2 linked regions of the Sphingosinicella sp. BN140058 genome follow. The protein of the gene in region 1 interacts with the protein of each later gene in a pairwise test. Links are inferred from orthologs where the notes say so. Each region holds a gene or a part of one and is shown in the gene's direction. Other genes may lie near its edges. The genes, in order: hflC and ftsH.

Evidence for each region.
Region 2: the proteins of hflC (region 1) and ftsH interact in binary tests that used the Escherichia coli proteins (3 or more experiments, as listed by UniProt). The link is inferred for Sphingosinicella sp. BN140058 from one-to-one orthologs.

What each region holds. Positions count from the first base shown.
Region 1 is NZ_CP035501.1:881,881-896,453, reverse strand. Bases 1,553-4,551 are described here. They hold hflC (protease modulator HflC), read left to right. Parts: upstream 1,553-2,621; coding sequence 2,622-3,482; downstream 3,483-4,551. Other genes in these bases: ETR14_RS04100 (Do family serine endopeptidase), read left to right, coding at 3,593-4,551; hflK (FtsH protease activity modulator HflK), read left to right, coding at 1,553-2,625. Outside these bases: ETR14_RS04120 (CoA-binding protein), read right to left, coding at 1-437; ETR14_RS04115 (Mrp/NBP35 family ATP-binding protein), read right to left, coding at 478-1,443; more of hflK, read left to right, coding at 1,516-1,552; more of ETR14_RS04100, read left to right, coding at 4,552-5,152; ETR14_RS04095 (helicase HerA-like domain-containing protein), read left to right, coding at 5,289-6,767; ETR14_RS04090 (OPT family oligopeptide transporter), read left to right, coding at 6,770-8,731; ETR14_RS04085 (M1 family metallopeptidase), read right to left, coding at 8,861-11,539; ETR14_RS04080 (2-dehydropantoate 2-reductase), read right to left, coding at 11,603-12,637; ETR14_RS04075 (tetratricopeptide repeat protein), read left to right, coding at 12,841-14,448; ETR14_RS04070 (helix-turn-helix domain-containing protein), read right to left, coding at 14,497-14,573.
Region 2 is NZ_CP035501.1:702,564-717,079, forward strand. Bases 4,960-7,901 are described here. They hold ftsH (ATP-dependent zinc metalloprotease FtsH), read left to right. Parts: upstream 4,960-5,414; coding sequence 5,415-7,388; downstream 7,389-7,901. Other genes in these bases: ETR14_RS03220 (YdiY family protein), read left to right, coding at 4,960-5,230; ETR14_RS03230 (hypothetical protein), read left to right, coding at 7,505-7,873. Outside these bases: ETR14_RS03195 (helix-turn-helix domain-containing protein), read left to right, coding at 1-151; ETR14_RS03200 (TorF family putative porin), read left to right, coding at 412-1,149; ETR14_RS03205 (P-II family nitrogen regulator), read left to right, coding at 1,161-1,499; ETR14_RS03210 (ammonium transporter), read left to right, coding at 1,597-3,063; ETR14_RS03215 (hypothetical protein), read right to left, coding at 3,142-4,107; more of ETR14_RS03220, read left to right, coding at 4,313-4,959; ETR14_RS03235 (DUF3667 domain-containing protein), read right to left, coding at 7,904-9,073; ETR14_RS03240 (nicotinate-nucleotide adenylyltransferase), read left to right, coding at 9,250-9,891; rsfS (ribosome silencing factor), read left to right, coding at 9,901-10,296; ETR14_RS03250 (23S rRNA (pseudouridine(1915)-N(3))-methyltransferase RlmH), read left to right, coding at 10,392-10,814; ETR14_RS03255 (murein hydrolase activator EnvC), read left to right, coding at 10,819-11,988; ETR14_RS03260 (S41 family peptidase), read left to right, coding at 12,180-13,529; ETR14_RS03265 (disulfide bond formation protein B), read left to right, coding at 13,555-14,043; ETR14_RS03270 (demethoxyubiquinone hydroxylase family protein), read left to right, coding at 14,040-14,516. UniProt on the Escherichia coli protein: Acts as a processive, ATP-dependent zinc metallopeptidase for both cytoplasmic and membrane proteins. Plays a role in the quality control of integral membrane proteins.

The sequences.
Region 1 (14,573 bases):
CAGCCCGAATTCTGGATCCGCCCCACACCGAGCCGCGGAATGTCGATCTTCGGACACCGGTTCATGACCACCTTGAGCCCGGCCGCTTCGGCGCGCGCGGCGGCCTCCTCGTTGACCACGCCGATCTGCAGCCAGACCGATTTGGCGCCGGCCGCGATCGCCTCGTCGACCGCCTCGCCCGCGGCCATCGGGCGGCGGAAGATGTCGACCATGTCGATCGGCTCGCCAATCTGCGAGAGCTCGCGCCAGACATATTCGCCGTGGACGTGCTCGCCGGTGATCTGCGGATTGACCGGAAGCACCCGGTAGCCCCAATCCTGCAGGAATTTCATGACTCCGTAGCTGGGGCGATCCGGCCGATCCGACGCGCCGACCAGAGCGATCGTGCGGGTCGTCTCGAGCAGCGCCTTGATGTCGGCGTCGGCGGTGAGCGGCATGGATATCTCCGAACTGGTCCAGGGCTGCAACGCCGTGCGGCTACATCCGGTTCAATGCCTCGACGATCCGCGCCGCCAGCGTGCGGAAGATCTCGGCGTCCGCGCCTTCGCCCGCCGCCGGCGGCGTGCCTGCATCGGACGACTGCCGGATGTTGAGGGTCAGCGGCACCCGTCCGAGGAACGGGATGTCCATGACTCCCGCCGCCGCCTCGGCGCCGCCGGCGCCGAACGGATCGGAGACCTCGCCGCAATGCGGGCAGGCATAGCCGGACATGTTCTCGACGATGCCGAGCACCGGGATGTTGGTCTTGCGGAACAGGTCGATCGCTCGGGTCGCGTCGATCAGAGCGAGATCCTGCGGCGTCGACACGATCACCGCCGCGGTGGGAGTCCATTTCTGGACCAACGACAGCTGGATGTCGCCGGTGCCGGGCGGCAGATCGACGACGAGGATCTCGGTGTCGCCCCAGTCCCCCTCGATCAGCTGGCCGAGGGCGCCGGCCGCCATCGGGCCGCGCCAGGCCAGCGCCTTGCCGCCCTCGACCAGCTGCCCCAGGGAGAGCATGCGGATCCCGTTGGTCTCGACCGGAACGATCCGGTTGTCGACCGATTCGGGCTTCTCGCTGGTGCCGAGCAGGCGCGGCTGCGAGGGGCCGTAGACGTCCGCATCGACCAGGCCGACCTTCCGCCCGCCGCGGGCGAGGGCGATGGCGAGATTGGCCGAGACGGTCGACTTGCCGACCCCGCCCTTGCCGCTGCCGACGGCAAGGATGATCCGCTTCACCTTCTCCTCAGTCATCGCGATGCGCACGTCGGCGATGCCGGCCGCCCCGATCAGCCCGGCGCGGATCCGCTGCTCCAGGCCGGCACGCGCCTCTGCGGCAAGGCCGGTCGTGTCGATGACGAGGCTGGCGATACCGTCCTTCAGGCGGGCGGACTGGATGCGGCCTTCGGCATCGGCAATGCCGGCAAGGGCGGCTCGAAATTCGGCGTCGTCTTGGCTCATGACGCGCGAGATAGGCGAGCGTGCGCCGCTTGCCACTGTTTTTCCCGAGGGGCGCTACCTATAAAGGCCTTCATGAGCAAAAACTTCGGGTGGGGCGCGCGTCTCGGCGCCATGTTCAACGAGAATCGCGGCGGCCCCTGGGGTCCCTCCGGCAGCGGCGGTTCCGGATCCGGCGGCGGTGACGGCGGCGGCAGTGGTCCGCGCAGCCCGTGGGGCGAGCCGCCCCGCAAGCGCAAGCCCGGCTCCGGCCCGAGCGTCACCTCGCTCGACGACTTCCTGAAGAAGAGCCGCGAGCGCTTCGGCGGGCATCTGCCGCAGGGCGACGGCCGTCCCTACTGGCTTTACGGTCTCGCCGTCTTCGCTTTGCTGTGGCTCGCCTTCACCAGCTTCCACCGGATCGGCGAGCAGGAGCGCGGCGTCGTCACCCTGTTCGGCGCCTACACCCGCACATTGGGTCCCGGCATCGGCATCACTCTGCCCGCGCCATTCGAGAGAGTGGAGAAGGTCGATATCGCCGAGATTCGCACCGTCGACATCGGCTCGGCCGATTCGAAATCCGAGAATCTGCTGCTGACCGGTGATCAGAACATCATCGATCTTGCTTATTCCGTGCGCTGGGCGATCAAGGATCCGCAGCTTTACCTGTTCCAGATCCAGGATCCGGAAGGCACCATCCGCGAGGTCGCCGAGAGCGCGATGCGCGAGATCGTCGCTTCGGTGTCGCTCGACGAAGCGATCGGCCAGGGTCGCAGCGACATCGAGCAGCGGGTCGCGACCCGGATGCAGCAATTGCTCGACGCCTATGGCGCCGGTGTCAGCATCCAGGGCGTCGCGGTCAAGCAGTCGGATCCGCCGGCTGCGGTCAACGAGGCCTTCAAGGCGGTCACTGCCGCCCAGCAGCAGGCGCAGAGCTACATGAACGATGCCCGCGCCTATGCGCTGCAGCTGCGCAACAAGGCGCAGGGCGAAGCGGCCGCGTTCGACAAGGTCTACGGCCAGTACAAGCTCGCGCCCGAGGTCACTCGCCGGCGCATGTATTATGAGACGATGGAAAGAGTGCTCACCAAAGTGGACAAGACAATCGTCGAAGCGCCGGGCGTGAATACCTATTTGCCGCTTAACGATCTGCAACGTCGCACGCCGGCGCCGCAGGCCCAGGCGCAGGAAGGGACGCAACGATGAGCCGCGTCCTGCGCAATCCGATCGCCCTGGCGTTCGCCGCAATCGTCGCGCTGATCCTGATCGGCAGCACCTTCGCGATCATACCCGAAACCGAGCAGGCGGTGATCGTCCGCTTCGGCAAGGTCGATCGCACCGCGAATCGCTATCGCCCCGGCGAGACGTTCGGCGCGACCCGTGCCGGCCTGATCGTCCGCATCCCCTTCGTCGAGGACATCGTCCGTGTCGACAAGCGTATCCAGAGCGTCGGCATGGAGAATCAGCAGGTGCTCTCGACCGATCAGCTGCGGCTCCAGGTGGATGCGTTCGCGCGCTACCGGATCGTCGATCCACTGCGCATGTACATCACCGCCAAGCGGGCCGAGAATGTCAGCGATCAGCTGAAGCCGATCCTCGGCTCGGCGCTGCGCAACGAGCTCGGCAAGCGGCCGTCGGCGGCCTTGCTAAGCCCGGAACGGGCGCAACTGATGCAGAATATCCGCACCGCCCTCAACCGAGTCGCCGCCCAATATGGTGCGCAGGTGATCGACGTCCGCATCAAGCGCACCGATCTTCCGGAAGGCGCGCCGCTCGATGCGGCCTTCGATCGGATGCGCACGGCGCGCCAGCAGGAGGCACGCTCGATCCAGGCGCAGGGCCTGCGGGACGCGCAGCTGGTCCGCGCGGATGCCGATGCGGAAGCCGCGAGCATCTATGCCGAGGCGTTCGGCAAGGATCCCGACTTCTACGATTTCTACCGGGCGATGCAGTCCTACGAGACGACCTTCGTCAACAATGCGCAAAATCCGGACGCGGGCCGCTCCAGCGTGATTTTGTCGCCCGAGAACCAGTATTTGCGTGAATTCACGGGCCGTCGCTGAGCGGCGGCCCTATTCAATTCCGGTTCAGCCGCACCACATGATTGCGACCCAACCCTGATCACCCCGGGTTCCTGCCCGCCCGGGCAAATCTCAAGAGGAGGATTCCCATAGTGCGTTACGTTTATGGCCTGACCGCTGCCCTTCTGATCGGCGGCGCAACCGCCACTCTGACGGTCGGCCCGGTCGGCGCGCAGACCGCTCAGAACGAGCCTGCCAGCATGGCCGCTGCGGCGCCGCGGGCCGGGGCGCCGATGAGCTTCGCCGATCTCGCCGCGCGCTTGCAGCCCGCCGTGGTCAACATCTCGACCAAGCAGAGCATCCAGGTGAGCCAGTCGCGGCAGCTGCCGCCCGGCTTCGAGGAATTCTTCCGCCGCTTCGGCGCGCCGGTCCCCGAGGGCGGCGGCAGCGGCGACGAGCCCGCCACCCAGCGCGGCGGCTCGCTCGGCTCCGGATTCATCATCTCGGCCGACGGCTATGTCGTGACCAACAACCACGTCGTCTCGCCCTCGCGCACCGGCGCCACCGTCGATCAGATCACGGTGACCCTGCCGGATCGCCGGGAGTTCGAAGCGGAACTGGTCGGCCGCGATGCCGCGTCGGACCTCGCCGTGCTCAAGATCAAGGGCAGCAACCTGCCTTTCGTCCGCTTCGCCTCCGGCCCCGAAGCGGTCCGGGTCGGTGATTGGGTGGTCGCGATCGGCAATCCGTTCGGCCTGGGCGGCACCGTCACCGCGGGCATCGTCTCGGCGCTCCACCGCAACATCGGCGCCGGCATCTACGATCGCTACATCCAAACCGATGCGTCCATCAACATGGGCAATTCCGGAGGCCCGATGTTCGATCTGAACGGCAACGTGGTCGGCATCAACACCGCCCTCATTTCGCCGACCGGCGGCAATGTCGGCATCGGCTTCGCCATCCCGGCGGAGCAGGCAGCGCCGATCGTCGAATCGCTGCGCAAGGGCCAGCGCCCGCAGCGCGGCTACATCGGCGTCAGCCTGCAGGAGATTACCGAGGACATTGCCGATTCGCTGAACGTTCCGAAGAACCGGGGCGAGTTGATCCGGGGCGTGACGCCCGGCGGTGCCGCCGCGCGCGCCGGCATCCAGCAGGGCGACGTCGTGATCAGCGTCAACAACCAGCCGGTCACCCCGGATCAGTCGCTCGCCTATCTGGTCTCGAACCTCGACGTCGGCGCCAAGATCCCGATCGAGCTGATCCGCGGCGGCGAGCGCCGTACCGTCACCGTCACCGTCGGCGAGCGCCCGACCGACGAGGAACTGGCCAAGCTCAACGGCATCGAGAACGAGACTCCGGTGACGGAGCCTGCGGAATCGGAGCAGTCGACCGGCCAGAAGTCGGCGCGCGAGAGCCTGGGCGTCACCGTCCAGACCCTGACGCCGGAAATCGCGCGTTCGCTGCGCCTCAACGACGTCAACCTGCGCGGGCTCGTGGTGGCCTCGGTCAGCCCGTCGAGCGATGCGGCGAGCAAGATCCAGCAGGGCGACATCATCCTGTCGATCAACCAGCGCGCCACCCGCACGCCGGAAGAGGCCGCTGCGGCAGTCTCGGCCGCACGCGCTGCCGGCCGCAAGACGGTGCTGCTGCTGGTTCGCCGCGGCAACAATCCGCCAGCCTATATCGGCATCGCCCTCGCCGGCGCGCGCTGACCTCGGCTGAGCTTCCCGGTTCTGGGTCGGGCATTTGCCCGATCCGGGCAGGGGAACCGACATCTTCACCGAAGACGGCTTGCCGCTTCTCTCCCGACCGGGATAGGAGCGGCATTTCGTTTGTGGAGACAGGCTGTTGGCGAGTGACGCGATCCTCATCGGTGCGGCGCAAGGTCGCGCGCAGCAACTCCTTCTCTCGCGCGCCAACCGGCACGGTCTGATCGCAGGGGCGACCGGCACCGGCAAGACGGTGACCCTGCAGCGCCTGGCCGAAGGTTTCTCGGCGGCGGGCGTTCCGGTCTTCCTTGCCGACGTGAAGGGCGACCTGGCCGGCATCGCCATGCCCGGATCTTCGCAGGCGGCCACGCATGCGGCGCTCACGGCCCGTGCGGCGGAGGTGGGGCTCGCCGATTTCTCTTATGCCGGAAACCCGGTTACGTTCTGGGATCTTTACGGCCGCCAAGGCCATCCGGTTCGCACCACCGTAAGCGAGATGGGGCCGCTGCTGCTGGCGCGCCTGCTCGATCTCAACGAGACCCAGGAGGGCGTGCTGGCGATCGCTTTCCGGGTCGCCGATGAGCAGGGCTTGCTGCTCCTCAACCTTGAAGATCTGCAGGCACTGCTCGCTTACGTCGGCGAGAATGCGGCGGCGCTGACGACGCGCTACGGCAACGTCACCAAGGCTTCGGCGGGCGCCATCCAGCGGCAATTGCTGCAGTTGGAAGCTCAAGGCGGCGACCTGTTCTTCGGCGAGCCGGCGCTCGCCATCGCCGACCTCCTAGCGATCGACGAGAGTGGGCGAGGCATGATCAACCTGCTCGCCGCCGATCGGCTGATGACGAGCCCGAAGCTCTACGCCACCTTCTTGCTGTGGCTCCTGTCCGAGCTGTTCGAGGATCTTCCGGAAGTCGGCGATCTCGCCAGGCCCAAGCTCGTCTTCTTCTTCGACGAAGCCCATTTGCTGTTCGACGACGCCCCGAAGGGGTTGCTCGACACGATCGAGCAGGTCGTGCGGCTGATCCGCTCCAAGGGCGTCGGCGTTTATTTTGTCACCCAGAACCCGGCGGACATACCGGACGCGGTGGCGGCACAATTGGGCAATCGCATCCAGCACGCTCTGCGCGCCTTCACGCCCAAGGAACAGAAGGCGTTGAAGGCGGCGGCCGACGGGTTTCGCCCCAACCCGGCGATCGACGTGGCGGCCGTACTTCCCGCTCTCAAAGTCGGCGAGGCTTTAGTCTCCACCCTCGACAGCGAGGGCGCGCCGAGCCCGGTCGAACGGACCCTGATCGCACCGCCGGGCTCCCGCCTCGGGCCGCTCGAAGATCGCGAGCGTGCGCTGCTGATCGCGGCATCGCCCCTCGCCGGCAGGTATCAGGAGCCGATCGATCGGGAGAGCGCCGGCGAGATCCTGTCCGCGCGTGCCGAAGCCGCGGCAGAGGCGGCGGCCCGGGCGAAGGCGGACGCGCGGCCCACTCGGCAAGGTCGCGCCAGCCCATCCTTTCAGGACGAGATGGTTCGCGAGGTCGGCAAGGCGGTGAAGCGGCAGGTGGTCAACCGCATCGCCGGGTCGCTGGTGCGCGGCCTCCTTGGCGGCCTGTTCAAGGGGAGGTGAGAATGAGCGATACCAGAGAGGCAGCCGCGCTGCCGGAACTTACTGTCCGGGCGGTGCTGCTCGGCGGCGTGATCACGTTGCTGTTCACCGCTGCCAACGTCTATCTCGGGCTCCGGGTGGGACTGACCTTCGCCACTTCGATCCCAGCAGCGGTCATTTCGATGGCGGTGCTTCGCTGGTTTTCATCGTCGAACATCCTCGAGAACAACATCGTCCAGACGGTGGCTTCGGCCGCGGGAACCCTCGCTGCGATCTGCTTCGTGCTGCCCGGCCTCGTCATGATCGGCTGGTGGCAGGGTTTCCCCTATTGGACGACGGCGCTCGTCACCTTCCTCGGCGGCGCGCTCGGCGTGCTCTTCTCGATCCCGCTGCGGCGGGCGCTGGTCACCGACTCGCCCTTGCCCTTCCCGGAAGGTGTCGCCGCCGCGGAGGTCCTCAAGGTCGGCGAAGCCTCACGGCAAGGTGCCGAGGAGAGCAGCAAGGGGCTGATGGCGATCGTCGCCGGCTCGCTCGTCTCCTCGCTGTTCGCGCTGCTGGCGGCGATGCGGCTCACCGCGGCCGATGCAGCGGCCTTTTTCCGCTTCGGTCCTGCGGTCACCGGCTTCAATCCCGGATTTCAATTCGCCCTGCTGGGCGCCGGCCATCTCGTCGGTCTGTCGGTGGGGCTCGCCATGGGACTCGGCTTGATCATCGCCTGGGGCGTCGCGGTTCCGTTGCTCAGTGCGATGGTGCCGAACGCGGCCGCGCTGGGTGCAGAGGAACTTGCGACCGACGTGTGGGTGCACCAGGTTCGCTTCCTCGGCGCCGGCGTGATCGGGGTGGCGGCGGTCTGGACGCTGCTCAGCATCATCGGCCCGATCGTTCGCGGCCTCGCCGGCGCGATCGCCGCCTCGCGCGCCCGGCGTGCCGGGCAGGGCGCCTCGCTGGCGCTGAGCGAGCGCGACATGCCGATCTCCGCGCTCGGCCTTGGAACCGTGTTCGCGCTTCTGCCGATCGGCTGGCTGCTGGTCGCGGAACTCGGCGATGCCGCCGGCGGGCGCACCGCGGTCGTGATCGCGCTCAGCCTCGCCTTCATCCTGGTCGCCGGCGCGTTCATCGCTGCGGTGTGCGGCTACATGGCGGGCTTGATCGGGGCCTCGAACAGCCCCGTCTCGGGCATCGGCATTTTGGCGGCGATCGGCTCTTCGCTGCTGCTGCTCTTCGTCGTCGGCGCGGGCCAGGATGCCGAGGCGAGCCGTCCGCTGGTCGCTTACGCGCTGATCGTCACCGGCATCGTGTTCGGCATCACCACCATCTCCAACGACAATCTCCAGGATCTGAAGACCGGCCAGCTCGTTGGCGCGACCCCATGGCGCCAGCAGGTCGCCCTTCTGTTCGGCGTGCTGTTCGGCGCCGCGATCATCCCTCCGGTGCTGAGCCTGCTCAACGCAGGCTACGGCTTTGCGGGGGCGCCCGGCGCCGGTCCCGAGGCGCTGCCCGCGCCGCAGGCGGCCCTGATCTCGGCGATCGCGCAGGGCGTGCTCGGCGGCGCGCTCGACTGGCGGATGATCGGCTACGGCGTGTTGCTCGGCGTCGCCCTGATCATCGTCGATGCCGCACTCGGACGCGCCGGCAAGACCCGCCTGCCGCCGCTGGCGATCGGGATCGGCATCTACCTGCCGATGTCGACCACCCTGATGGTGGTGGTCGGCGCGATTGCCGGCTGGGTCTATGATCGCCGTGCCGAGCGCGCCCGTGACCCCGAAGCCGCACGTCGGATGGGTGTCCTCGCCGCGACCGGGCTGATCGTCGGCGAGAGCCTGTTCGGCGTGCTGCTCGCCGGAATCGTTGTCGGCACGGGTAGCGCGACCCCGCTGGCGATCGTCGGCGACGGCTTCCGTCCGGTCGCGGTCGGCGGTGGCGCCCTGTTGTTCGCGCTGCTGGCGTTGTGGCTGTACCGGCGGAGCGCCCGCGCTGCGGCATGAAGCCATGCGTCGCGCGCTCCGTTCGGGCTGAGCTCGTCGAAGCCCTTTTCTGCTCTTCGGGCGGTAAGGGAAGGCAAGGGCTTCGACAGGCTCAGCCCGAACGGATGTCAAAGGGACGTGTGCACGTGCTCAGCCCCGCTTTGCCTCCAGCCATTTCGTGATGTCCGGCAGGCGCTCGGTGCGGACGCGGGTGCGGTCGCGGATGCCGCCGATCGCCGTGTCGGCGGGGCGCCGCGACTCCGGGGTCAGATACCGGGTGGCATAAGCCTCGATCTTCTGAATCATCGCCGGGTCGGACGAACCGGCGCCGAGCTGGGCGATGAAGCGCGAGCGTGAGGAGATGTCGACCAGTGCCTCGACCTTCTCGCGATTGACGATCGCGAAATCGAAGGCGAGATCGGGATGTTCGCCCGAAACCGCGCTGATGATGCCGGCGCTGGTGGTGGCACCAGGCTCGTCGGTCAGCGCCAGCCTCAGCGCCCGCTGCGCCAGGGCAGGATCGCGGTTGGTGCCGAGCAGCTTGTAGAGCTGCGCCTTGACCAGGGGATTGGTCTCGGCACGCGCCTGGCTCCTCAGGCGATCCCAGCCTGCGGCATCGAGATTGCGTGCGACGACCGCCAGGATCGTACTTCGCAACGGCCCGGCCGCCGCGATCGGATCGTTGGCTGCGTAGAGACGGGAAGCCTCGTCGACCACCCCGCGGTCACCCATGCCGCCGAGCGTCGAGATCAACTCGGAGCGGAGCACTGGAGTGGTCGGCGCCTCATCCGGCTTCGCCGTCCACCCGATCCGCTTCAGCATCGGCGAGAGCTTGGCGGATGCGTATCGGGCGATCGCCGCCTGATGCGCGGCGTCGCCGTCATAGAGGCCGTAAAGCCCCTCCAGGATCGATGCCATGCGGCTGTAGACCTGCGGATTGGCGTCGGCCGGAACCGCATCGACAAGGTCGAGAGCCTCCGCAGCGGACTGGTAGCCGGCGAGGCCCAGCCCCCATTGATCCGCCAACAGGCCGATCTGATCGATGGGCGGGAGCTGCGCGAACGAGGCGGCGATCCGGTCGAGCATCGCCGGCGTGTACAGCGTCCGGTAATAGCCCGATTGACCGCTGTTCACGACCAGGGTGCCACAGCCAGGCACGTCGAACGTAGCATGGCCGCCCTCGACGAGCGCGCGCGCCGGCTTGCTGCCGAGAGTGGCGCCGATCACCGGCACCCGCCAGCTGAGCGGCGCCTTGTCAGATCGGTCGCGGCTGAATTCGCCCTGGCGCAAGGTCACGCGGGTGCTGCCTCCGCTGCATGCGGCCTGTTCGACGCGGATCAGCGGCACGCCCGGCTGGAGCGTGAAATCATGTGCGATTGCGGTGACGGGCTTGCCGGCCGCGCGCTCGATCTTCGCCGACAAATCGTCGGTGCGGGTGTTGCCGAGCTTGTGGGTGCGGATGTAATTCTGAACGCCGCGCCGCCAGGCGTCTTCGCCGACATAATCCTCCAGCATCGTGATCACCGCCTCGCCCTTCGAGTAGGTGATCGAATCGAAGGCCTGGCTGATCTGCTCGACCGTAGTCAGGCGCTGGACGACGGGATGGGTGGTGGCGACGCTGTCGAGCCCGATCGCCGCCTCGCGGCCAGCAACGATGCCGAGTTCGGGCTCCCATTCCGGGTGGAGCGCAGTGGTCGCCTTGGTCGCCATCCACGAGGCGAAGCCTTCGTTCAGCCAGAGATCGTCCCACCACGCCATCGTGACGAGATCGCCGAACCATTGATGCGCCATCTCGTGCGCGGCGACTTCGAAGATGCGCTGGCGTGCAGATTCGCTGGTGATCACTGGGTCGACGAGCAGGACCGACTCGAACGAGAAGATCGCGCCCCAATTTTCCATCGCTCCGAAGAACTGACTGCTTCCGGGACCGGCGACGTTGTCGAGCTTCGGCAACGGATAGGGCGTGCCGAAATAATTGTTGTACCAGGGGAGCAGCTTCGCCGAGCTCTCCAGGGCCCAGCGGCCCTGCTCGCCATTGCCGCGCTTGCTGACGACGCCGATCTCGGTGTTCGCCGCGGTCGTGGTGATCCGGTCGAACTCGCCGACGCCCATGAACAGCAGGTAGCTCGACATTGGCGGCGTGGTCCGGAAGGTCACCGTCTTCGTGCCGCCCGCGCGCGGCTCGACGCCGGCTTGCGGCATGTTGCTGATCACGTCCTGATCGGCGGGCGCGGTCACGCTCAGCGTGTAAAGCGTTCGATATTGCGGCTCGTCCCAGCCCGGAAAAAACCGGCGCGCGTCCGGCGCCTCGAACTGGGTGAACAAAGCGCGCTTCTTGCCCGCGCCGCTCTCATAATCGAGCGCGAACAGACCCGCCGCCTGGCTGTAGATCTTGCCGGAATAGTCGAAGCGCAGGCGGTAACGGCCCGGTTGCAGGCGCTCACCGAAGCGTACGGTCGCGGTCTGCTTGTCGGCATCGACCGACACTCGGCCGGCCGCGGGCTGGCGCGCGGTGCCGTCGCTGGACAGCGCGGCGATCTCGGCAGAGCGGAAGTCGAGATCGGCGGCGTTGACGGTCAGCGTGTCGGTCGCTTCGAGCACGTCGACGTCGATGGTGGTGATGCCGCTGAAGCGCAGGTTTTGCGCATCGGGCGTCACGGAGATCCTGTATTGGAGCGGACGCGCGTTGCGGGGAAGCTGGGTGGGGACGGTGGAGACGTCCGCGGCCGTCGGCGGAGCGGTGATCGCGGATGGCGAGGAGGCGGTGCCTGCGCAGGCGGAGAGCGAGACGGAAAGCGCGATCAAAGAGGCGGCGGCGGCAAGGCGCATCGGGCAGGCTCCGGAAAAACAGCGGTTTTTCGGCCCCTGCGCGGCACGTGCCGCGTTGTCAAATCAGTATCCGAAGACCGGCGCCACCTTATGCCCCTGCAGCACGTGTGCGCGCAGATCCTCCGGGCTCCACAGATGCTCGACTCCAAGCTCCGCCTGCTTGACCAGGTCGACGATGGCGGTGTTGACCGGCGCGCGCTTCTTCAGCCGCTTGGCAAGCCTGACCACTTCGCCGTTGAGATAATCGATCTCCGTCGTGCGTCCGGCGCGAAGATCGTCGGCCATGGACGAGCGTGCCTTCGCATCGATCTTCTGGATCTTGAGGAAGAGGTTATTGAAGATGAGGTTCGGCGCCGCAATGGCGTGGGGCAGGAGCTTCGGCGCGATCGGGCCGATCTTTGCCGGCTCGATCCCCGCGGCCGCGAGGAGATCGAGGGCTTCGACGATCGACGCTGCGACGACCCGGCGATAGTCACGCTCGCGCAATTGCTCGAGCAAGGTTCGGCCCGACAAGGCGTTGACCGCATTGTTGAGGTTGATGAGCAATTTGCCCCAGGCGATCGCGGCCATGTCGTCGGCGAGGCGCAAGGCAGCGGGCCCGCCGCCGACCTCCTGGGCGAGGACGCGGGTGCGTGGAATGTCCTGAACGACGAGCTCGCCGGCGACGCCCTTGTGGAAACGGCCATGGCCGAGATAGGCGACGTTGAACGGCACCATGGCCTGCGCGATCTCGAACCGGTCCTTCAGCACGTCCCGCAGGGCATCGACGTTGCTGACCCCGTTCTGAAAGCTGATCACCAGAGCGCCGTTCTTGCCGTGGCGCGCGATCTGCTTCGCCGCTTCGGCCGTGCCGGTGCTCTTGACGCAGAGCGCGATGATGTCGGCTTTGGCCAAAGCCTTGGGGCTGGTGGCGTAGTCGACCTGCTCGGGGTTCCGGCGAACGCGCCAGCCGGAATAATCGGTGAGCGTCAGGCCTTCGGCGGCGATCGCCGTCCCGATCGCCTCGCGGCCGACGAACCGCACAGGAAGGCCGGCGTGCGACCAGGCGCCGCCGATGAAGCAGCCGACCGACCCGGCGCCCAAGATCGCAATCGTCATCGGCTCCCGTTAGCCGCTCCGCGGAACGCTGCCTACCGCCGGAAATGGGCACTTTGTTTCAAATGCGTTTTGATGGTAGAGAACAGCTGGTGAACAAAGGCGGCTTTGCCGGCTGCCATTCTTCCTTGTTGCGTAGCCCGCTGCGTCGACCGAGCGGCTGCCTCAGCCCGATGCCGCTCGTCTCAGGACCTTCCGAGGAGAGGATGATGGCCACCCTGCTGTTTAACGTCGTGGAAGCCGTGAAGAAGGCGGTGTTGCCCGCGCCGGGCATCCCGGACGCCGAGGCCGCGATGATGCGCGGCGACATGCCGCGCGCGATCGCAATCCTCAGGCGGCTCTCCGATCAGGGCAATCCGGAAGCCGGCCGGATGCTTGCCGTTCAATATGCTTTCGGCGACCTGGAATTTCGCGATCCCGACGAGGCGCTGCGTCTGTTCCGTATCGCCGCGGAGGCGGGATCGGCAAAGGCTATGGTCCACATCGGCGAGATGCATCATGTCGGTCGCGGCGTTCCCGAAGATCCTGCCGTGGCTATCGCCTTCTACCGGCGGGCCGCCGAGCGCGGCGAGGGGCTTGGAGCCTTCCTCCTGGGGCTGACCCTGGTCGACGGCGATGCCGACGCAGTGGCGGCGGATCCGGCGGAGGGGGTGGTATGGCTCCGCCGCGCCGCGGAGGATGGAGGTGCCGATGCGACTCTGATGCTCGGCACGCTCTACAGGGACGGCCGCGGCGTCGACCGCGACTATCAGGAGGCGCTCCTCTTCTTCCGCGCCGGTGCCGCCGAGGCGAACGAGACCTGCGAACATGCCCTGGGTGCGCTCTACGACGCAGGGCTGGGCGTCGAACAGGATTCCGCCGAGGCGTTCCGCTGGTACGTGCGTGCTGCGGCGGGTGGCGACCCGGATGCCGCCGCGAGGGTCGGCTTCTGCTACGCCCTCGGCCGCGGTGTTCCGCAGGATCGGCACGTTGCAGCCTTCTACTTCGAAGCGGCCGCTGGAGACGATGATTGTGCCCCCGCGCGCGCCGCATTGCAGGTGCTGCGCGGTGAGCCAGGCGATCTCGACGAGCTGCGCGGCCGCCTGAGCGATATGCCCGGACCACCCTTCGAGTCCGCCCGCGCGTTCATTGAAGGCGTCACGATGGCGAGCCCGCTGGGACCCGTAACCCGGGAGACCGGGATCGGATATTTCACAAAGGAGTCGGAGGAGGGCAATCTGGAAGCCACCTTCCTGCTGGCGATGCTCTACGATGAAGGCAGAATGGTTCCCGAGGATCCCGATGTGGCAATGCGCCTGTTGCGGCGATGCGCTGAGGCTGGAGATGCCAATGCCGAGCGGAGCATCGGGATCATGTACCAGCACGGTCGCGGCGTGCGCGCCGACGAGGCGGAAGCGCTGCGCTGGCGCAAACGGGCGGCGGAGCATGGCAGCGCCGAAGCGATGGCGGATCTCGGCGCGATGCATCTTTACGGTGAGGACGGTCCGATCGACGTCGAGGCGGCTCTGGACTGGCTCTCCAAAGCGGCCGATGCCGGCAGCGGCAGGGGCATGACCATCCTTGGTCAGCAATATGTTCTTGGCAGGATCGTGCCGCAGGACCTGCCGCGCGGTCTTGATCTTCTGCAGCGCGCGGCGGGTCTCGGCGATGCACGTGCGATGGGCTTGCTCGGCGTGATCTGTGCGGATGGCAAAGGAGTCGAGCAGGATCTCGCCAGCGCCGAAATCTGGCTGATCAAGGCGCTCCGTGCGGGCGCGGACGATGTCGAGCAACTGCTCGAAGACGTTCGCGCCGAGCGGGCCGGCTGCATCTGACCGCCGCGATCGGGCGCAGCCGCCGGCCTGGACGCTCCCGTAATCGATCTACCTGACGTGTCGGTCAGCGGTCTGCGGGAAGCGGATGTCCAGCTGATCGGCCAGCAAGCCGCCCGCGCGATACA
Region 2 (14,516 bases), 180 kb from region 1 along the record:
GCTTGGCTACAAGACGCACGGCGATCTTGCCGAGTCGATCGGGGTCTCTCGCTCCTCGGTGAGCCTGTGGGTGCAGGGCAAGGTCGGCGTGCCGCGCCCGGTGGCGATGCTGATCCGAATGATGCTCGCGGCGCAACGCCGCAACTTCTGAGCCCGCGGCTCATATCCGACAAATAGGATCCCGTTTGATCCTCGTACCGATGCTGAACGGATCGGCGAAGATGTCGGAGATCGGCGCCGAAAAGCGCATTCACTCCCCCTAAACCCCTCATTCGACCGGTGAACATTTCACGTTGTGCGCTGCAGCACCCGCACGCAAGCTGCGGGTTCGGGTAAATCCCTCCGCTGCAGAGACGGGATCCCGAACAGAACAGGTCGTGAATGGCCACAGCAGGGGGACTTCCGATGCACGTGACACGAACACACAGGGCTCTGCTCGCTGCCGCGACATTACTCGCTGCGGCGCCTGCCGCTGCCGAGGATCTCGGCGGCGGCTTCACCGTCAACGGCAGCGCCACTCTGGTTTCGGACTACCGGTTCCGCGGCATCTCGCAGACCGACAAAAGGTTCGCCGTCCAGGGCGGCCTCACCGTCTCGCACGCGTCGGGCCTCTACGGCAGCGTCTGGGGCTCCTCGATCGACGATTATGTCGCCTCCGGCTCGGACCAGGAGATCGACTTCGTCGTGGGCTACAAGCAGACCTTCGGCGGCACGACGATCGACGGCGGCGTCCTCTATTATTATTATCCGGGCGGCGGCAGTGCCAACACCGATTTCGTCGAGCCCTATCTCGCGGTCTCGCACACGTTCGGCGCGGTGACCGCGAAGGCGACCGCCGCCTATGCGCCGAGCCAGTCGGCGCTGACCATCGGCGCCGGCGACGAGGACAATTTCTACCTTGCCGGCGATCTCTCGGGCGCGCTGCCCGGAACGCCGATCAGCCTCTCGGCCCATCTCGGCCACAGCTTCGGGCCGAGCTACCTCACCATCGGCGACGAATATACCGATTGGAGCCTGGGCGCGTCCTACACGCTCAAGAACCTTACCTTCGGCGTCTCCTACGTCGACACTGACGGCGATTTCATCACGCCGAGCGGCCGCAATGCCAGCAAGGCCGGCGTCGTTGCGTCGGTCGGCGTCGCATTCTGAAGGGGGCGGGCATGAAACTCATCATTGCGATCATCAAGCCGTTCAAGCTGGACGAGGTTCGCGAGGCACTCTCGGGCATCGGGGTCCAGGGCATGACGGTCTCCGAAGTGCGCGGGTTCGGCCGCCAGAAGGGGCAGACCGAAATCTACCGGGGCGCCGAATACGTCACCAACATGGTGCCCAAGGTGCGGATCGAGATCGTCGTTGCCGCCGATCTTGCCGGTCGCGTCGTCGAGACGATCGAGCAGACCGCACGCACCGGCTCGATCGGCGACGGCAAGCTGTTCGTGCTCGACGTGCAGCAGGCGCTGCGCATCCGGACCGGCGAGACCGACCATGATGCGCTGTGAGGCACGAAGCGGCGCTTGCGTCGCGGTGCCGGGGAACAAGGGGAACGGAGCGGGAGGGGCGCAAGCCGACCTCTCGTCCGAAAGCAGAGGGACAATCATGAAGCTCGCAACACGGATTTCAGGAGGCCTAGGCGCGCTGGCGCTGAATGCCTTCCTGACGATGCCGGCCTGGGCGCAGGACGCCGCCGCACCTGCGGCACCAGCCGAACCCGCAGCGGCGTTCACGCCGACGGCCGACATGGTCAACAAGGGCGACACTGCCTGGATGCTGGTTTCGTCGGCACTGGTGCTGCTGATGTCGGTGCCGGCGCTCGCCTTGTTCTACGGCGGCCTGGTACGCGCCAAGAACATGCTTTCGGTGCTGATGCAGGTGCTGACGATCGTCGCCATTGCGTCCCTGGTCTGGGTCGGCTGGGGCTACAGCCTCGCCTTCACCAGCGGCAACCAATTCGTCGGCGGCCTCTCCAAGGCCTTCCTGGCAGGGGTCGACGGCACCACCCTCGCCGCCACCTTCTCCAATGGCGTCTACATCCCGGAGTTCGCCTTCGTCGTCTTCCAGATGACCTTCGCCTGCATCACGCCGGCCCTCATCGTCGGCGCCTTTGCGGAACGCGTGAAGTTCTGGCCCCTGATGCTGTTCGTGGTGATCTGGCTGACCGTCGTCTATTTCCCGATGGCCCACATGGTCTGGTACTGGGCCGGCCCGGACTTCCTCGCCGCGACCGTGGTCAAGGACGCTTCCGGCGCCATCGTCTCTCAGGATGCGGGTTATCTTTGGGGCATGGGTGCGCTCGATTTCGCCGGTGGCACCGTCGTCCACATCAACGCCGGCATTGCGGGCCTTGCCGGCTGCGTCGTGATCGGCAAGCGGCTCGGCTACAAGACCGAGGCGATGCCGCCCCACTCATTGGTGATGACGATGATTGGCGCTTCGCTGCTGTGGGTGGGCTGGTTCGGCTTCAACGCCGGCTCCAACCTGGAGGCCAACGGGGTCACTGCGGTTGCCTTCATCAACACTTTCGTCGCCACTGCGGCCGCGGCACTCGCCTGGGCGCTGATCGAGCAGATCGTCCACAAGAAGCCGTCCCTGCTCGGCGCCGCAACCGGCGCGGTCGCGGGCCTGGTCGCGATCACCCCGGCCTCGGGCTTCGGCGCACCGGGAACCTCGATCGTCCTCGGCGCGGTCGCCTCGATCATCTGCTTCTTCTTCGTCACGACGGTGAAGAACAAGCTCAAATATGACGATTCGCTCGACGTATTCGGCGTGCACTGCGTCGGCGGCATCGTCGGTGCGATCGGTACCGCCATCGTCGCCGATCCGGCGCTCGGCGGCCAAGGCTTCTTCGATTACACGGTGATGCCTGCCGTTGCCGGAACCTACGACATGGGCGCGCAGCTGATTACGCAGATCAAGGCGGTAGCCCTGACCCTGGTGTTCTCGGGCGGCGTGTCGCTGATCCTGTTCTACGCTCTCGACAAGACGATCGGGCTTCGCCCGCCCGCCGATTTCGAGCGCGAAGGCCTTGACATCAACGAGCATGGCGAACGCGCCTACAATCCGTAATCGTTAACCCCTGACCGCCTGCGAGCGGTTGCCGAAGCGCCCCCGGGACCCGTGTCCCGGGGGCGTTTTGGTTTGGCTTCAGCTTTCGCGGCGGGGGCGGCCGGATTGAAGAAGGCGCTGGCGCGAAGTGTTGCCGGGCACGGCGATATGCGTCGCCGGATCGAATTCCTTCCCGACGCCCGGGCTACCCTGCGGCACCCAGATTTCGATCATCGTCTCGCTATAGCCGCGCGGCAGATAACGGATCCAATAGCCGTCGGGGTGCTGGCTCCAGCGTCCCTCGGGAATATCAAGGCTGCCCGGTCCGATCGGCGCCATGCCGGCAAGCACCGCGGCACGCTCCAATTGGGCGAAGGTGGTGCCCGGCGTGGTCAGCATCCGCCGCAGATCGGCCTCGGCCTCCATGATCGTACGCAAAGGCTCGGGCACGCCGCCGATCGCGTTCTGGAGCGCCGGGCCGCTCAGGATGTCGAGCGCGGAGCGATTAAGCGAGGCAAGCTGGCGGGGCGTCAGCAGCCGCGCGGCCACGGTCTTCAGGTTGTTGCCGAGATCTTCGAACTTGGCGCGGGCGAGAATCGCCCACAGCAAGGCCTGAATATCGTGCTGGTCGATCTCCGGGTGGTTCACCGAATTGCGGGCAATGGTCATCACCGCGTCCTTGGCGCTGCCCTCGGGCGGCGCATAAAGATAGCCCTCGCCGCCCCCCGGGCCGTGGGTGCCTGCGTGCAGGCAATAGCTCTGCGCCGCCATCGCCCAATATCCCGGCTGAAGAACGAAGCCGCCATTGGGCGTACGCTGAAGCTCCGCCAGGCCGCGCTTCGGCTCGCGGGGAACGAAGCCGTCCCTGGAAGGATCGCCCCATTTCGCATCGGGCAGAGCGGTGGTGATCGGGCCCTTGCCCTTCAGCACCTTGCCAACGCCAAGCTCGCCGCCGAGGCGGCCGGCGACATCGCGAAGCGCGCCGAATTGGGCGGGTGCGGCGGCCGGGGTCAATGCGGTCACGAGAAAGAGCGCGGCAGCGGCCGCGCGGAACGACTTACGCAAATGCATGAGGTGGATACGCCCTTTTCTTTGTCCATGCGGAGGAAAGATGCGCAGCAACGCCCCCTTTGCCCCCGGAGCGGCGGTTAGCGGCCGCGGAACCGCGCGGCTACGGACAATACGGGGATTGACGGCTTTTCTACGCGGATCCGAAATCCCGGCAACGGGGTGGTTGCATCGGGCCACTGATTCGCATTAGCGCTTCCAAATGCCCGTCCCCGTGTTTGCTCCGCTGCTGGTTCTCGCCCAGGCGCCGGCCGATCTTCCTCCGCCGCTCCCGGACGGCGTCCGCGCGATCATCGAGGCGGCGATTGCAAGCGGCGACGCGAAGACGATCGAGACCGTGATCCGCCTCGCCCGCGAAACCCACCCTTTGGCCGGCGCGCAGATCGACGACATGCTCAAGGTCTGGCGCGTGCAGGTGGCCGCGGCCGAAGCGGCACGCAAGAAGGAGCGCGAGGAGGAACTCGCCGAAGCCGGCTTCTTCGACAATTGGAAAGGCCAGGTCGAGATCGGCGCGTCCCGATCGACCGGCCAGACCAGCTATGTCGGCTTCTACGGCTCGCTCGGCTTCAACAAGGAAGGCCTGCGCTGGCGCCACAAGATCGACGCCCGCGCCGAGGTCCAGGACGGGCGCAACGTCGTCAACACCGAGCGCTTCATCGCTTCGTGGCAGCCCAATTACAAATTCGGGCCGCGCCTGTATTCCTATGGGCTCGCGCAGTTCGAATCCGATGAAAATCAGGGTTATGACAGCCGCTACACGCTCGGCGGAGGGCTCGGCTACACGATCCTGACCGGCCCCAGAGCCAAGCTTGAATTCGAAGGCGGCCCGGCGCTGCGTCATGTTGCGCCCGTCGACCTGCCCTCAGAGACCAGTCTCGCCGCCCGCGCCTCGGTCAACTTTCGCTGGGCGATCGCGCCGACCCTGGAACTCAAGCAGACCAGCGCCTTCTATCTGGAGCAGGGTCAGAGCAGCGCCAATGCGCTGACCTCGCTCGACGCGAAACTGCTCGGGCCGCTGAAGGCCCGCTTCTCCTACGACGTCCGCTACGAGGATCGGGTCGGCACCGGCGGGAGCAATATCGATACGTTGAGCCGGGCCACCTTGGTCTACAGCTTCTGAGGTTCCGCGCGTCGGAGGAGGAGGCGAAAGCCGCTCGGCGTAATCCTCCGTTCACCGGCCGCGTCTACATTGCGTATGGGCGCCGAATTCCTATTTAGGGAACAACGTGCTTAATGCCGAGTGCGGTGGCCGGCGGCGGACCTGTTGGAGGGACACCGGCGACATCGCTTCGATGGGAGTATTCATGCCCGACAATCGTGACAACCGCAGCCCGGACAAGGACCCGCAAAATGGCGGCGGCAATCCCTGGATGAAGAGCCTCTTCATCTGGGCCGGTATTCTCCTCGCCCTGATCCTGTTCGTGCAGATCGTCGACGGCGGCAGCCGCGGCGCCGGCCCGAACGGCATGGCCTATTCCGAATTCCTGAACCGGGTCGACGAGGGCTCCGTCAAGGAGGTCGCGATCAGCAAGGACGTGATCTCGGGCAAGCTGACCAATGGCGAGACCTTCCGCGCCAACGCGGTGCCCGATCCCCAGCTGACGGCCCGTCTGCGCGAAAAGGGCGTCGCCTTCCAGGGCGAGCCTGAGCCGCAGACCAGCATCTGGCTGATCCTGCTCTATCAGGCGATGCCGTTCCTGCTGATCCTCGGCGTCGCCTTCTTCATCATGCGGCAGATGCAGAAGAATGCCGGATCCGGCGCGATGGGCTTCGGCCGCTCGAAGGCGAAATTGCTGACCGAGAAGCACGGACGTGTGACCTTCGACGACGTCGCGGGCATCGACGAAGCGCGCGAGGAGCTTCAGGAGATCGTCGATTTCCTCAAGGATCCGACCAAGTTCGCCCGTCTCGGCGGCAAGATCCCGAAGGGCGCCCTTCTCGTCGGCCCTCCGGGCACCGGCAAGACCCTCCTCGCCCGTGCCATCGCCGGCGAAGCCAACGTGCCTTTCTTCACTATCTCCGGGTCCGACTTCGTCGAGATGTTCGTCGGCGTCGGCGCCAGCCGCGTACGCGACATGTTCGAGCAGGCGAAGAAGAACGCGCCCTGCATCGTCTTCATCGACGAGATCGACGCGGTCGGCCGCCATCGCGGCGCCGGCCTCGGCAACGGCAATGACGAGCGCGAGCAGACGTTGAACCAGCTGCTCGTCGAGATGGACGGCTTCGAGGCGAATGAAGGCATCATCATCATCGCCGCGACCAACCGTCCGGACGTGCTCGATCCCGCTTTGCTCCGCCCGGGCCGTTTCGACCGCCAGGTCGTCGTGCCGCGGCCGGACATCGAGGGCCGCGAGAAGATCCTCGCGGTTCACATGAAGAAGGTGCCGCTGGCACCCGATGTCGATCCGCGCACGATCGCCCGCGGCACACCCGGTTTCTCGGGCGCCGATCTCGCCAACCTCGTCAACGAGGCGGCGCTGACCGCGGCGCGCAAGGGCAAGCGCCTGGTCGCGATGAAGGAGTTCGAGGAAGCCAAGGACAAGGTGATGATGGGCGCCGAGCGGAAGTCCATGGTCATGACCGAGGACGAGAAGAAGGCGACCGCCTATCATGAGGCCGGTCACGCCCTGGTCTCGCTCCATGTCCCCGGCTGCGACCCGCTCCACAAGGTCACCATCATCCCGCGCGGCCGCGCGCTGGGCGTCACCTGGAACCTGCCGGAGCGCGACCGCTACTCGATGTCGATGAAGCAGATGAAGGCACGCCTCGCGCTCTGCTTCGGCGGCCGCATCGCCGAGCAGCTCATCTACGGCGCCGACGAGCTCAACACCGGTGCCTCCAACGACATCCAGCAGGCCACCGACATGGCCCGATCGATGGTGATGGAATATGGCATGTCGGAAAAGCTCGGCTGGCTGCGCTACCGTGACAACCAGGAAGAGGTGTTTCTGGGGCATAGCGTCGCGCGCAGTCAGAGCGTGTCGGAAGAAACGGCCCGCCTGATCGACAGCGAGGTTCGCCGGCTGATCGAGGAAGCGGAAGCGACCGCGCGGACGGTTCTCACCGACAATATCGACGAGCTTCACCGTCTGGCCGGCGCCCTGCTCGAGTTCGAGACCCTGTCGGGCGAGGAATCGAAGCGGGCGATCCGCGGTGAGGATATCGGCCGCGAGGATTCGTCTTCGCGCCGGCCGAGCCTCCCGACCGCCGGCTCGTCGATCCCGAGCACGCGCAAGCCGCGGGGACCGTTCGGGGATCCTGCACCGCAAGGCGCCTGAGCCACCGAAAGCGCCTCGCTTTCAACACTTTTCACTGCATGATTGAGAACGGCCGGAGAGCAGACCTCTCCGGCCGTTCTTGCGTTCGGTTCACGAACGCCGTCGGTGGAGGGGACATGAAGACCAAGTTGATCGCGGCGGGCCTGCTCGCTGCACTGCCGGTTAGCGCGGCCAGTGCGATGAATGTCGCCGATTTCCTGCTCAAGGCGGATGCGCTCGAGAAGAAGGGAATGATGGCCCTGTTCTCGAGCGACCTGAAGCTGCTCAAGGGCGAGGTCGAAGTCGCCGGCAAGCAGCTGCGGTCGGAGCGTCTCGCCGCGCAGAAGGCCGGCCGCAAACCCGCTTACTGCCCCCCGGCCAAAGGGGGAATGTCTCCTCAGGAACTGGTTGCTCTGCTGCGCACAATTCCGCCGGCGCAACGCCCCCGGACGGAGCTGAAGGACGGCCTCAGGACCGTGTTCGCCCGCAAATATCCCTGCAGCTGATGGGATCGTGCGCGGCGGGAGGGCGCGCCTTCAGCCGAGCACGCCGAGCACCAGCAGCAGCGAGAAGAAGATCGTTCCGGCGACGAACGAGAAGATGAGCAGCATGATGGTGCGCCACAGCGCGCTGAACCCGCTGAGTGAATAGGCGCCCCGCAATTGCCGATACATGTGGAGCGGCGGCACGAACACCATTGCGATGCCGGCGATCGACTGCCCGACAGCAAGAGGGCGGATCAGCGTGAGCAGGATGAAGCCCAGGCTCATGAACGCAATGGAATATGTCACGAACACGACGTGGTCATAGGCATGGAAGGCCCGTCGGTAGCGCCGCTTGTGCAGAAAGAGCAGCCAGACGAACGGCACCGAGATCGGGATCAGCGCCCAGGAGAATTTGTACGCGTTGGACTGAAGCTTGTAGAGCAGGAGCGACGGATTCTTCTGCCACTTTTCGATCGCATGGTTGAGCCACGGAATGCCGGTGGGATCCTCATCCAGGGCATCGTTCACAGAGGCAACCGGTTCTGCCTCCCTGCGGGCACTCTCCTCCGGCGCCGCTGCAGCAGCGTCTCTCTTCTCCTCCTGATTGGCGAGACGGGTCTGAAGCTCGAACGCGTCCTGCTTTAGCTTCATTGCCATTCGCTGACCGGATATCTGCTCCTCGATCTCGGCGGTCGGGGTACCGGCTTTGCGGGCGGCGTTCAGTTCCCGCTCGAGATCCTTGAGCTTGGCCAGAGCCTGTGCCCTGTCCCGACGCTGATCGGCCGCAGCTTCGGCACGCGCCTCTGCGGAGGTTTCCGCGACGCCGCCGGTCGAGAATGGTCCGCCGAGCCAGCTTATGGCGGCGAACATCAGGAAGACCGAGAACAGGAAGAGCGCAATCGGCGAGACGAACTTTGCCCGCTCTCCGTCGATATAGCGGCGGGTGAGTTCGCCGGGCCGCCAGGCGAGCATCGGCAACGTCCGGAAGATCTTGCCTTCGAAGTGAAAGACGCCGTGCAGCAGATCGTGGCCGAAAGCCGCCATCGATCGGTGGACATGTCCGCTCTGCCCGCATTCGTAGCAGAAGTTGCCGACCAGCGGCGTCCTGCAATTCAGACAGAATTCGCCATGTCCGTGCGGCTCGCCGGCGCAGGGCTCGACCGTTCGCGCGGCCGCCAGCCCGGTCACCATCTCGCCTACGCCCTCTACCGCGCTGTCCATGTCTTTCCCCCTGTGCGGACGATGATGGCGGCAGGTACATGCTTCGTCGAGAGGCTTTGCGTGCCCTTGTCTGCGGACGACATTGCTGCGTTGCAGCCGGGCAACGCCGGCAGCGGAACCCAGGATCTTGCGACGGTGGTTCACCTCGCCCGCATCGGCATGCTATCGGCTCGCAGGTGATCAAGACAGGCCTGCTCGGCGGCTCCTTCAATCCTGCGCACCGCGGCCATCGGCGGATCAGCATGAACGCGGTCAAGGCGCTCGGGCTCGACGAAGTCTGGTGGTTGGTCTCGCCCGGCAATCCACTAAAGGACCGCAGCGGCATGGCACCGCTGCCGGTGCGCTACGCATCGGCGCTTCGCGCCTCGCGTGGGCTGCCGATCCGCACCACCGCGATCGAGCGCGAGCTCGGCACGCCTTATACCTACGATACGTTGCTGGCGCTGACCCGGCGCTATCCGAAGCGCCGGTTCATCTGGCTGATGGGAGCGGATAATCTCGTCCAGTTCCACCGCTGGAAGCATTGGCGCGAAATCGCCCGGCTCGTGCCGATTGCCGTCGTCGCGCGTCCGGGCTATGATGGACCTGCCCGGGCGGCTCGCGCCATGGGCTGGTTGCGTCGCTCCGTCCGGCCCGCAACCGAAGCCAGGGACTGGACAGGCTGGAGACCGCCGGCACTCGTGCTTCTGCAACTGCCGCTCGATCCGACTTCCGCCACCGGCATTCGCGCCGCTACTCCACACTGGCACCTATCGTCCCTATATTCGTTGAAACCCATGGCCCTGCGCGACGGCGTGACTCGCAGGCCGATCCGTTAAGGAGGCACATTGCCCGAATCCGACACGGCTCCCCCTCGCGGCGGAGCAACTGAACCGGTCGAAGCCCTGCACGATCTCGTGCTTCGATCCCTTGACGACGACCAGGCGCAGGACGTCGTCACCATCCCCTTGGGCGGGAAATCGAGCATCGCCGATCACATGGTGATCGCGTCCGGCCGCTCGACCCGTCAAGTCGCCTCGATGGCGCAGAAGCTCCAGCAGCGGATCAAGGAAGATCTCGGCCGAACCGTCCGCGTCGAAGGTCTGCCTGTGGCCGACTGGGTTCTGATCGATGCCGATGACGTGATCGTCCATCTGTTCCGCCCCGAGGTACGCAGCTTCTACAATCTCGAGCGCATGTGGGCGTTCGAAGAAACCGCCCCGGCGGCTAACGCGGCCCGCTGACCACGGCTGACGAGCGCCCGTCTGCAGCTGCCGTGACGATCAGCATGCGGCATGCGCGGCTTTCACCCAAAGGTGATCGCCGCTAGGCCGGTCGGATGCTGCTTCACATCGTCGCCCGCGGAAAGATCGGCCGCAGCCCCGAGGGCGCGCTGGTCGATCGCTATCTGAAGCGGATCGCCTGGCCGACCAAGCTGACCGAGCTGCCGGAGACGGGCGGCAAGCTGCCCCCGGCTGCCGATCACATGGTCACCATCCTTCTCGACGAGAAAGGCGAGCAGCTCGGCTCGCTGGCCTTCGCCAAGCGCCTCGAACAATGGCGCGACAACGGCAAGCGCGAGGCCCGCTTCCTGATCGGCGGCGCCGACGGCTTCGGGGATGCCGAGCGCGCCGGGGCGGACCTGCTCTTTGCATTCGGCAAGGCGACCTGGCCGCACCTCCTGGCGCGCGCCATGCTCGCCGAACAATTGTTTCGCGCCACCGCAATCCTTGCCAATCATCCTTATCACCGCGAAGGATGACGCGATGCGCCGGCGCTTTCTCTCCTCGTTGCTGATCGCCGCCGCGCTTGCCGGCGGCGGCTGGGCAGCAGCGCAGACCGGCGGCACGGCCGGTACCGGCAGTCTCGCCGCAGCCAAGGCGGAAGCGGAGCAGGCGCGGCGTCGCTCGGAGCTGCTCGAGCGGCAGGCGGCGCGCGCGACCGGAGAAGCCGCCAAGGCGCGCGCCGAGGCCGCGGCGCTTGCGGCCCGGATCGAGGCCGCGGAAGCCGACATCACGGCCGGCGAAACCCGTATCCGGCTGATCGAAGCCTTGCGCCGGGCACAGCGCGCACGGCTTGCCGAAAAGCAGGCGCCGCTGATCCGCCTCACCGCCGCGCTCCAGACGATGGCCCGGCGGCCCTCGGCACTGGCGCTGGTCCAGCCGGGATCGGTCAACGATCTCATCCGGGTGCGCTCGCTGCTCGCCTCCACCCTGCCCGTCATTCGCCGGCGCACCGCGGAGCTTCGGACCGAGGTGGAGCGCGGCAATGCGCTCCGGCGGCAGGCGAACACCGCCGTCGCGGCCCTGGCTGCCAGCCGCGAGGATCTGAAGCGGCGCCGGATCGCGCTGGCCCGTCTCGAGCAGAGCGAGCGCGCACGCTCGGAGAGCCTGCGGGCCTCGGCGCTGACCGAATCCGATCGTGCCCTCGCCTTTGGCGAGGAGGCGCGCGATCTCGCGGCCTTGGCAGGAACCCGCCAGTTCCAGGCCGAGCTTCGCCAGCGGCTCGCCCAGCTGCCCGGCCCGATTCTCCGCCCGATCGGCAGCCCGCGCGCGCCGACGCCCGCGGCGCCGGCCTACATCCTGCCCGTGCAGGGCCGCGTGGTCACCGGCCTGGGCGAGATATCGGACGCCGGCGTTCACGCCCGCGGGCTGACGATCGCCACCGCAGCCTCGGCCGAAGTCATAGCCCCCGCTCGCGGACGGGTCGCCTATGCCGGACCCTTTCGCGGCTATGGATCGATCGTGATCCTCGACCATGGGGGAGGCTGGACTACCACTCTCACCAATCTCGCCTCGGTGGCGGTGCGGCGCGGCGACACGATCGGCGCTGGTTCCGGGATCGGCCGCGCAAGCAATCGCGACCCGCAGATCGGAATCGAACTCCGCCGCAATGGTGCCCCCTTCCCGATCGCTCAGCTGATCACCATCTCGTGAGACGGGGAGCGCTTCCGCGCGTGCAGGCGTGCGGAGGGATGAAGGCGCTGTTCGTTCACGTGCCGTTGCTTTTCCGGCGCTACAAAAACCGGTAAAGCAGCGACCAATCGGAATTGCCCTGATTCCTGGTTTCGGCGGACGCGCGACGGCGCTGCCACCTGATCGGTCCGGGGTCATCAGCAGGATTCATCATGGCCAGCAATCTCTTCCGCGCCTTCGGCCTCGTCAGCGCCATCGCCATCATCCCCGCCGCGACCGCGGCCTTCGCCTCGGCCGAGGCGGACAGCATGCGCGAATTCGACGAGTTCATGAGCGTCTTCAACCGCGTTCGGGCCGATTATGTCGAGAAGGTCGACGACAAGACGCTGCTGCGCGGCGCGATCGACGGGATGCTCGCCAGCCTCGATCCGCACAGCTCCTACCTGGATCAAAAGGGCTACCAGTCGCTGATGACGACCACCGAGGGCGAGTATGGCGGCCTCGGCCTCAACGTCACGCTGGAGGACGGCGTCGTCAAGATCGTTGCCCCGATCGAGGATTCGCCGGGCTTCAAGGCCGGTCTGAAGGCGGGCGACTATATCACCCATCTGAACGGCAAGCTGATCTATGGCGGCGCGCTGGACGAAGCGGTTGACCAGATGCGCGGAGCGCCGGGCACCACGATCAAGATCACCATCCTGCGCCCCGGCCGAGACAAGCCGTTCGACGTCACCCTCACCCGCGCCAAGATCGAGCTTCCCGCGGTCAAATGGGAAGTGAAGGACCGGGTCGGGATCATCAACGTCAACACGTTCAGCCGCACGACCACGACGGAGACGCTCGCGGCGATCGCAGCGATCGACAAGTCGCTCGGCGGGCCGCCGACGGGTTACATCGTCGATCTTCGATCCAATCCGGGCGGCCTGCTCGATCAGGCGGTCGGATTGTCCGACGTGTTCCTGGAGCGCGGCGAAGTGGTTTCGCAGCGTGGGCGCCAGAAGAACGACATCGAGCGTTATTATGCGGAGCCGGGCGATGCCACACGCGGCCGGCCGATCGTGGTGCTGGTCGATTCCGGCAGCGCGTCCGCGGCCGAGATCGTTGCGGCGGCGCTTCAGGACCATCATCGCGCGATCGTGATGGGCGAGCGCAGCTTCGGCAAGGGCTCGGTGCAGACCCTGCTTCCGCTCAGCAAGGACACCGCGCTTCGGCTGACGACGGCGCGCTATTACACCCCATCGGGGCGATCGGTGCAGGAGGGCGGCATCGTTCCGGACATCGAAGTGCCGCAGCTCTCCGATCCCGACTACAAGTCCCGTCCGCGCCTGCGCGAGGCGGATCTGCGGCGCCACCTGATCAACGAAGTGAAGGTCGATGAAAGCGTCGTCCAGGATGACGGCAAGCCGGATCCGCGCTTCAGCGCAACGCCGGAGGAGCTGAAGAAGAAGGGCATCGACGACTTCCAGCTCCATTATGCGGTGCAGACGATCGCGCGTCTTGCGGGGCCGCGCACCGCCACGGCATCCGCCGCGGGAGCGGCGCCGAAGGGCGGCACGCGTTGATCGGAGCCGCCGAGGGCAAGGGCCGGTGACGAATCTCGTTCGGGCGAAGCTGCTTGCCGTCCTGGTTCCCGCTGCGCTGCTCGCCGGCGCCTACGGCTCGGAGATCTGGGGCGGGCTATACCCCTGCGAGATGTGCTGGTGGCAGCGTTACGCCCATTTCGCCGCCCTGGCCCTGGCGGTGCTCGCCTGGGCCGGCGGGCGCTTGCCCGATGGCGGGAGGGCTCTCGTTGGGCTCGCCGCCCTCGCCATCCTGACCAGCGGCGGCATCGGCGCCTATCATGCCGGGGTGGAGGCGGGCGTGTTCGAGGGCTTCACCCAGTGCACGTCGTCCGGCGGCGGCGGGTCTCCCGCCGACATGCTGAAGAGCATCCTGGAGGCGCCGCTGATCCGCTGCGATCAGGTGCAGTTCGAATTCCTCGGCATCTCGATGGCGGGGTGGAACGCGATCCTGTCGATCGGGTTCGGCTTAGTGATATTGTGGCTGAGCTTCACCAGGGCTCGGAGGAGCGCATGAGCGACACGCAGACAAGCGCCGACGTCACGATCGCGTTGCGGCCGAAATGGCGGCCGGGTGACAAGCGGCCCGACATCGACTCGATGATCCGGGTCGATCAGGCCGGAGAATATGGCGCAACTCGAATCTATGCCGGCCAGCTCGCCGTGCTCGGCCCCCATCCCGCTGCCCGCGCGATTGCGCGCATGGAGAGCCAGGAGCGGCACCATCTGCGCACGTTCGACGACATGATGATCGAGCGGGGCGTCCGGCCGACCCTGATCCAGCCGTTCTGGAACGTCGCGGGCCACGCGCTCGGCGCCGTCACCGCTTTTCTGGGCCCGAGCGCCGCGATGGCGTGCACCGCTGCCGTCGAAACGGAGATCGACAAACATTATGAGGACCAGGTGCGCAGCCTGGGCGTCGACGAGCCGGATCTGTCCGCAACCATCCGCACGTTCCAGGCCGAAGAGCTCGAGCATCGCGACACCGCG